DNA from 2 places in the Micromonospora sp. NPDC005252 genome. Region 2 is predicted to be linked to the other one. Evidence: riboswitches for the same ligand, from Rfam matches in the RefSeq annotation. Region 2 holds a riboswitch; the other holds the start of a gene.
What was found. Region 2 has a riboswitch for S-adenosylmethionine ahead of ACFYPH_RS01340 (aminotransferase class V-fold PLP-dependent enzyme). Riboswitches for the same ligand answer to the same signal wherever they lie in the genome.
Positions count from the first base shown of each region.

Region 1: linked by a shared signal. The riboswitch ahead of ACFYPH_RS14055 (ABC transporter substrate-binding protein) and the one ahead of ACFYPH_RS01340 (aminotransferase class V-fold PLP-dependent enzyme) in region 2 are both predicted to bind S-adenosylmethionine.

Region 1 covers NZ_JBIAKN010000004.1:226,431-230,790, reverse strand. Annotated here, with positions in the region: gene ACFYPH_RS14060 (amino acid transporter) at 1-1,242, shown strand, start outside; SAM riboswitch class IV at 1,326-1,437, shown strand; gene ACFYPH_RS14055 (ABC transporter substrate-binding protein) at 1,786-2,616, shown strand; gene ACFYPH_RS14050 (amino acid ABC transporter permease) at 2,656-3,435, shown strand; gene ACFYPH_RS14045 (amino acid ABC transporter ATP-binding protein) at 3,432-4,178, shown strand; gene ACFYPH_RS14040 (hypothetical protein) at 4,188-4,360, opposite strand, start outside.
Region 2 covers NZ_JBIAKN010000001.1:287,127-291,486, reverse strand. Annotated here, with positions in the region: gene ACFYPH_RS01355 (co-chaperone GroES) at 1-280, shown strand, start outside; gene ACFYPH_RS01350 (hypothetical protein) at 373-540, shown strand; gene ACFYPH_RS01345 (PrsW family intramembrane metalloprotease) at 557-2,035, opposite strand; SAM riboswitch class IV at 2,059-2,179, shown strand; gene ACFYPH_RS01340 (aminotransferase class V-fold PLP-dependent enzyme) at 2,277-3,512, shown strand; gene ACFYPH_RS01335 (FUSC family protein) at 3,557-4,360, opposite strand, start outside.

The DNA.
Region 1 (4,360 bases), on a different contig from region 2:
CTGTCCCTGCTGGTGTTCCCGAAGCTGGCGTTGGGCCTGTCCGGTTTCGAGACCGGGGTGGCCGTGATGCCGCACATCCGGGGGGATCGCGAGGACTCGGAGGACCGGCCGCTGGGCCGGATCCGGGGGGCGCGGCGGCTGCTCACCACCGCCGCCGCGACGATGAGCGTCTTCCTGATCACCAGCAGTGTGACCACCACCGTGCTGATCCCGCCGGAGGCGTTCAAACCGGGCGGGCCGGCGAACGGCCGGGCGCTGGCCTACCTGGCGCACCAGCACCTCGGCGGCGTTTTCGGCACCGTCTACGACCTGTCCACGATCGGGATCCTGTGGTTCGCGGGCGCGTCGGCGATGGCCGGGCTGCTCAATCTCGTACCCCGGTATCTGCCGCGCTACGGCATGGCCCCTACCTGGGCGCGGGCGGTCCGGCCGCTGGTGCTGGTCTTCACCTCGGTGGCATTCCTGATCACGGTGATCTTCTCCGCCAGCGTGGACGCGCAGGGCGGCGCGTACGCCACCGGGGTCCTGGTGTTGATCACCTCGGCGGCGACGGCCGTGACCCTCGCGGCGCGACGACGGCGGCAGCGGGGGCGGATGTACGCCTTCGGGGCCATCGCGCTGATCTTCGTCTACACCACCCTGGCGAACGTCGTGGAACGCCCCGACGGCGTCAAGATCGCCGCCTGTTTCATCGGCGGGATGATCCTGGTGTCGGTGCTGTCCCGGCTCGTACGGGCCTACGAGGTGCGAGTCGACCACGTCGAGCTGGATCCGGTCGCCGCCCGGATGATCGACGAGCGTGCCACCCGTCGGATCCGCCTCATCGCGCACGAGCCGGACCGCCGCGACCCGGCCGAATACCGCGCCAAGCTGGCACAGACCATGGCGGACAACGACTTCCCCGACGACAGCGACGTCATCTTCGTCGAGGTCCACGTCACCGACCCGTCGGACTTCGAGACCGAGCTGCCGGTGCGCGGCAGCGTGGCGCACGACAGCTACCCGGTGCTCAGCCTGACCGGCTCCTCGGTGCCCACCGCGCTCGCCGCCCTGCTGTTGGAGATCCGCGACCGGAGCAGGCGACGCCCACACATCTACTTCGAATGGAGCGAGGGTGGCCCGGGTCGCAACCTCCTGCGCTACCTGGCGTTCGGGCAGGGCGCCATCGCCTCGGTCACCCGGGAGATCCTGCGTCGCCAAGAGCCCGACCCGCGCCGCCGGCCGCACGTGCACGCCGGTTGACCTGCCGGTCGAACCGGCGCCGGCGGTGAGCGTGGTCATAACGGCTGGACGATCCACCGGTGGGAGCTGCTAGCCTCGGCGCAGGTCATGAGTGCCAGCGCGAAGCCCCGGCTCGCTGGCCGGCAACCCTCCTCCGCGGTGGGGTGCCCCGGGTGAAGACCAGGCACCGGCAGGACGCCGGCGCAAGCGTGGCCTGGCACCCAGGTCAGCAACAGACCCGGGAGACCGTATGCGCAACCTCAGCCCCACGCCACCGGCCGGTCGGCTCACGCCGCCCCTGACCCGGCGTCGCCACGTGGACCTGATGCGAATGTGCAGCGCGGCGTGTAACCACCGCCCCACGCGCTAACCCCTCCCCTCCCCTCCCTCCCCCGGGCGCACCACGCCCACCCCACCCCTCGCGTCGATCATGATGTTGTTGCCCGCCCGACCGGCGTGTCGGGGCAACAACTTCATGATCGACCGGGTCGACACACCCTTTTGGAGACACCCGTGCGATTTTCTTCTGGCTTGAGCCGTGCCGTTGCCGTTGGGGCGGCCCTTGTGGTTGCCGGCGCGCTGACCGCCTGCGGCACCGACGACGCCTCGAACGACACCGCCGGCAACCCGTACGGCCTGGCGCAGGCCGGCGTGCTGCGGGCCGGCACGCTGACCGACGCCCCACCGAACGTGTACCTCAAGGACGGTAAGTTCACCGGCTTCGACAACGACCTGCTGACCGCGGTCGCCGGCAAGCTCGGCCTGAAGGTCGAGTTCGTCGGCACCGACTTCTCCGCGCTGCTCTCCCAGGTCAACAACCACAAGTTCGACGTCGGCAGCTCCTCGATCACGATCACCGAGGCGCGGAAGAAGACAGTCGACTTCGGCAACGGCTACGACTTCGGCTACTTCGGGCTGGACGTGCCGGCCGGCTCGCCGATCACCGGGTTCGACCAGCTCGCCGGCAAGCGGGTCGTGGTGGTGCAGGGCACCGTCCAGGACGACTACGCCACCGGCAAGCAGCTCGACCCGGTGCGGGTGCCGGACTACAACGGCGCGCTCAACCAGCTCAAGGCGGGCACCGCCGACGCGTGGATCGCCCCGGCGGAGATCGGCGAGAAGTCGGCCGCCGACAGCAACGGCAAGATCACCGTGGCGGCCAAGCAGCTCAGCCCGGCGCCGACCGCGTACGCCGTGGCCAAGGGCAGCGACAAGCTGCGCGAGGCGCTGAACAAGGGCCTCGACGAGGTGATCGCCGACGGCACCTGGAGCCGGTTGCAGGCCCAGTACTACCCGGGCCGCCCGATCCCGGCGGACTTCACCCCGGGCAGCGGCACCGTGGCGGCGCCGTCGGCGTCCGCCGCGCCGTCGGCGTCGGCGTCGGCCGCGTCCTGAACCGGTGACGAGCGAGCGGGGCGGTAGGAGAGGCGACCGATGGATCCGTTGAGCACCCTGTGGGAGACCTTCTTCGACGCCGACGCGATGCGCGAGGCGTTGCCCGAGATGCTGACCGTCGGGCTGCCCAACACGCTGATCCTGGCGGTCTCCGCCGCCCTGCTCGGCACGGTGTTCGGCCTGCTGCTGGCCGTGGCCGGCATCTCCCGCAGCCGGTGGCTGCGCTGGCCGGCCCGCGTCTACACCGACGTCTTCCGAGGGCTGCCGGCCGCGGCGACGATCCTGCTGATCGGCGTCGGGCTGGCACCACTCGGCATGCAGGTCTGGGGACCGGACCCGTACCCGCTGGGCATCCTCGCGCTGTCGCTGATCGCGGCGGCGTACATGGGGGAGATCTTCCGCTCCGGCATCCAGTCGGTGGAGGCGGCCCAGTTGGAGGGCGCGCGAGCACTCGGCTTCTCCTGGGCCGACGCGATGCGGCTGGTGATCATCCCGCAGGGCATCCGGCGGGTGCTGCCCGCCTGGGTCAACCAGCTCATCGCGCTGATCAAGGACTCCAGCCTGGTCTACTTCCTCGGCCTGGTGGCCAGCCAGCGGGAGCTGTTCCGCATCGGGCAGGACTATGCGGCCACCACCGGCAACGAGTCCGCGTTGCTGCTCGCCGGACTCTTCTACCTGGCGTTGACCGTCCCGCTGACGCACGTCGTGAACGCGATCGACCGGCGGTTGCGCCACGGCCGGCCAGCCACCGCACCCGCCGACGACGAGGACGAGGACGACCCGGCGCTGACCGGGGCCCCGGAAGGAGACCGGCGATGACCACCACCGCGACCACCACCTCGGTCAGCCTCCAGGCGCGCGACGTCCACCTGGCCTTCGGGCCGAACCGCGTGCTGCGCGGCGTCGACCTGACCGTGCAGCGCGGTGGGACCGCCTGCGTGATCGGGCCGTCCGGGTCGGGCAAGTCCACTCTGCTGCGTACCCTCAACCGGCTCATCGAGCCCGACCGCGGCGACGTGCTGCTGGACGGGCGCAGCGTCCTGCGCGACGATCCGGACGCGCTGCGCCAGCGGGTGGGCATGGTCTTCCAGCAGTTCAACCTCTTCCCGCACATGAGCGTGCTGCGCAACGTCACCCTGGCGCTGCGCCGGCTGCGCAAGCTCGGCGAGGACGAGGCGGTGGCCGTCGCCCGCGCCCAGTTGGAGCTGGTGGGGCTCGCCGGCAAGGCCGATGCCCGGCCGGCGCAGCTCTCCGGTGGTCAGCAGCAGCGGGTGGCGATCGCCCGGGCGCTGGCGCTGCGGCCCGAGGTGATGCTCTTCGACGAGGCCACCTCGGCGCTCGACCCGGAACTGGTCAAGGGGGTGCTCGGGGTGATGGCCGACCTGTCCGCCGCCGGAATGACGATGGTGGTGGTCACCCACGAGATGGGCTTCGCCCGGCACGTCGCCGACACCGTCGCCTTCATGGACCGGGGTGTGGTGCTGGAGGCCGGCCCGCCGGAGAGGATCTTCGAGGGCGCCGAGCATCCCCGGCTCCGCCGCTTCCTCGCCCAGGTGCTCTGAGACGACCGCTCAGCCGGCCTGGAGGCGCAGGTGCACCGCAAACGCCTTCAGGTCGCCGAGCAGCTCCAGGATGGCGTTGCGGTACGCGACCGACGCCCACAGGTGCAGCTCCTCGTCGTCCAGCCCGCCGAACACCAGCGAGAGCGCCTTGCGCCGGCGCCGGTCGAGCACCTTGTGCGGGC
Region 2 (4,360 bases):
GCTGGTACGGATGGACGGCAGCGAGGGCGAGCGCCGTTCGACCGCTGGCATCGTCATCCCGGCTACCGCCGCTGTCGGCAAGCGCCTCGCGTGGGCCACCGCCGTCGGCGTGGGGCCGAACGTCCGCGCCATCGTCTCCGGCGACCGGGTGCTCTTCGACCCGGACGAGCGTTCCGAGGTCGAGCTGCACGGCCGCGGGTACGTGCTGTTGCGGGAACGCGACGTGCACGCCGTGGCCGCCGAGCGGGTCGAGAACGACTCCACCGGCCTCTATCTCTGACGCACCTCCCCTGGCCAGCGGGCGCCACCGCGCCGTTTGCCAGCCCGTGGCGTGGGAAGCCAGCCGGCGACCGTGGGCCCTGGGGAGGGACGATGCCGGTATTCGTGAAGAAACTGCTGGCCTGGGGCAGCGTCGCGTTCCTGATCTACTTCATGGCGTTCCGGCCGGACGGGGCCGCGCAGATGTTCAAGGGGATCGGAGCCGCGCTGATGGCGATGGCGCAGGGGCTCGGTGACTTCCTCACCACCCTGATGACCTGACCCCCGCCAGCGCCCGTCAGGAGTGACCGGGCGGCCACGGCGCCGGGGGGCGCAGGCCGTGCCAACCGGGCGGCGCGTAGCCCATGGGGGGCGGCGGCGGGGCGAGCACCACCGGGATCGGCACGACCGGCTCGTCGGGCGCTTCCACCGGCCGCTGCGTACCGTCCGGGAAGCGCAGGTGGTAGCGGCTGCCGTCCCAGACACCCACCGGCGCCTGCGGGTCACGCCCCACGAAGAACGACCGGTGCGCGGTGATGGCCTCCAGCAGTTGCCGTTCCTCGGCAACCGCCCGCTCCCGGTCGGCGGGCTTACGGTCCAGACCACGAAGCGTCCCGTCGCGCAGCAGGGCCAGCCGCGTCGCGGCGAGCTGGTACCCGCGCATCGCCCGCACCCCGGCGTCGCCGGCGACCCGGCGTGCCCAGCTGCGGGCCGCGTGCCGGCGGCCCAGGCTGCTCAGGGCGGCCACCTCGGGCGGGCTCAGCCAGCCGGCGCGCACGTAGTCGGGCAGGGTCCGCTCGGTGAGCCGCCCCTCCCAGGCGCGCAGCCACACGGCCAGCCCGACCGTGCCGAAGAACACCGGCACCATCAGGCCCAGGAAGCCGTACAGCATGATCACCGCTTCGCCGGTGGCCTGGGTCAACGTCGGCAGCAGGTTCCACGTGCCGTGCAGCATCATCGCCAGCAGCAGGCCGGCGATGGGGGCGAGCACGCGGACCCGCCGGTCGGCCGTGCGCGAGGCGACACCGAGCCCGACACCTGTCATCGAGGTGAAGAGCGGATGGGCGAACCCGAACAGGAGGATCCGCACGATGAAGATGGCGATCACCTGCTGGGTGCCGGTCGCCGGGCCGTACCGGTCGGCGCCGGCCGCATAGCCGTACCCGCCCAGGTAGAGGATGTTCTCCACCATCGCGAAGCCGACCGCGGAGAGCCCGCAGTAGACCAGGCCGTCGGTGATGCCGGACCACTCCCGACGCCGGAACACCAGCAGCAGGATCGGACCGAGGGCCTTGGTCAGCTCCTCGATGAACGGCGCCACCAGCACGCCGGTCAGCGCCTCCGGCAGCCCCCAGTCGGCGAACCGCCCGGCGGCGAACTCGTTCACCTTGAGGGAGGCGGCGGTGGAGACGAACGCGCCCCAGGCGAAGCAGAAGATCAGATATTTCAGCGGTTCCGGCTCGTACCGGTCCAGCCAGAGGAAGCAGGCGACCAGCACCGGCACCGGCAGGATCGCGGCGACCACCCCGATGAGCAGCGCGTCGAGGCCCAGCGACTGGCCGAGGGTGATGACCATGAAGACCGCGCACGCCGCGATGAACAGCACCACCCCGGCCAGCACCAGGAACCGCAGCCAAACCAGTCGGCGCGGCGGCATCCGGGGCGCCGCGACGACAGCCGGATCGGCGGGCGTGGGCGGCGACGGCAGGGGTGCACCGGGCGGGGTGTCGGCCATGCGGTCAGCGTAGCCATCCCCCGCCGGCTGGTCCGGTCGCATCCACAGCCGCTATGCTGCCGGCAGGTCACGAGCGCCAGCGTGAAGCCCCGGCTTGCTGGCCGGCAACCCTCGTCGAGTTCGCGGTGGGGTGCCCCGGGTGATGACCGGGCCCAGCCCGATCGGCGTGCTGGGCAAGCGCGGACCCCGTCCCGACACCGCACCCGGGGTCCCTGACCCCGGAGGTTCCGGCGTGTCCGTCACCCTCGTACCCTCGCTGCCCGCCCTGCCCGCCCTGCCCGCCCTGCCCACCGTCGCGCCCAGCCCGTTGGCGCCGCTCGACGTGCTCGGCGTACCCGGCGAGATCAACCTCGACTACGCGGCCACCGCGCCGTGCGCGCGGGCCGCGGCCGACGCGGTGACCGAACTGCTTCCCTGGTACGCCAGCGTGCACCGCGGCGCGGGAGCGCTGTCGCGGCGCTGCACACTGGCCTACGAGCGGGCCCGGCAGACGGTCGGCGACTTCTTCGGCGCCCGCGCCGACGACCACGTGATCTTCACTCGGAACACCACCGACGCCCTCAACCTGCTGGCCCGGGCGCTGCCCGCCGGCACGACAGTCGTCACCTTCGCGGGCGAGCACCACGCCAACCTGCTGCCCTGGCCCCGCGGCTCGGTACGCCTGTCGGTGCCCGCCGACCCGGCCGGGGCGGTACGCGCTCTCGCCGCCGCCCTCACCGAGCTGCGCCGCGACAGCAACCCCGCGCTGCCGGTGCTGGTCGCCGTGACCGGGGCGAGCAACGTGACCGGGGAGCTGTGGCCGGTCGCCGAGCTGGCCCGGGTGGCCCACCGGCACAACGCCCGGATCGTCCTCGACGCCGCACAGCTCGCGCCGCACGCCCCGGTCGACCTGCACACGCTCGACGTGGACTACCTGGCCGTCTCCGGCCACAAGCTGTACGCCCCGTTTGGCGCGGGTGTGCTCATCGGCCGGGCGGACTGGCTGGACGCCGCCGCGCCGTACCTGGCCGGTGGCGGTGCCACCAGCCACGTCGGGCCAGCGACCCACGATGTGACCTGGGCGAACGGCCCGGCCCGACACGAGGGCGGCACCCCGAATCTGCTGGGCGCGGTGGCGCTGGCGGCGGTGTGCGCGGCGCTGGCCGACGCCGACCGGGTCGCGCTGGCCGCCCGTGAGCAGGCGCTGCTGGCCCGGCTGCGCGCCGGCCTCGCCGCCCTGCCGCACGTGGTGGAGTTGCGCACGTTCGGCCCCGACGCGCCCCGGGTCGGCATCGTCTCGTTCGTGGTCGCCGGCTGGGACTCCGCAGAGGTGGCCGCCCGGCTGGCCACCGAGCACCGGATCGGCGTACGCGATGGGCTGTTCTGCGCCCACCCGCTGGCCCGGCGGCTGCTCGGCGAGGCCGCCGGGCGTACCGGCCGGCGGGATCTTCCGCCGACCGCGTTGCGCGCCAGCATCGGTCTGGGCAGCACCACGGCCCAGGTCGACCGGCTGCTCGCCGCGCTCGCCGAGCTGAGCTGAGCTGAGCGGGGCTGAGGCCCGGACCGTGCGCCTGCTGCTCGCGCTCAGCCGACGGGCGGGGCGGTGGGTGGCTTCGGCGCCTCGCCCGGCTCGGCCGGTTCGCCGACCGGCCGTTCCTGCTCCCCGAAGGCCGTCCGGATCCACCGGTTCGCCTCCTCCTGCTCGACACCGGAGGCCACCAGCAGGTCACTCGCCGTGGTCCGGATCTGGGCGATCACGACACTGCCGGAGAAGCCGACTCCCGCCCCGTACGCCCGGCCGGCCTCGCTGACGGCCCGCAGCGAGCGCTCCCGTGCCTTCTGCGGCTCCTCGCCCGCCGCGAACTCGTGCTTGAGCAGCCGGACCGACTCGGCGAGGTGGCGGATCGCGTCCGGCATCGGGTCCGGCACCGGCTCGTCGTCCTCGATCAGGGTGACGGACCGGCGGATCAGCGTGCCGCTGTTGCGCATCGCGCGGTCGATCGGGTCGGCCGCCTCCGCGTAGTGGATCAGCTCGCCGCGGCGGTGCCAGCGGGCCGGCGACAGGGTGGCCGTCTCCTTCGCGCCCTCGATCGCCTCGCCCAGGGTGGCCAGCTCGTCCTTGTTGTTGCGCAGCCGCTCCAGCGCCCGCTGGATGCCGGCCCGGTCCCGGTCGCGCAGCCCGTCGGCGGTGGCGTCGAGCTGGGCGGCGAGCAGGTCCAGCGCCGGGCGGGCCGCCCGGTTGATCACCCGGAGCGGGTTCAGCGGCAACAGGACCGCCGTCACCAGCAACGCGATGCCGCCGCCGAGAAACGCGTCGACGAAGCGCGGGATCTCCAGGTTCTGGGTGGACGGGCTCAACGTCACGATCAGCACCGCCGTGGCCGCCGC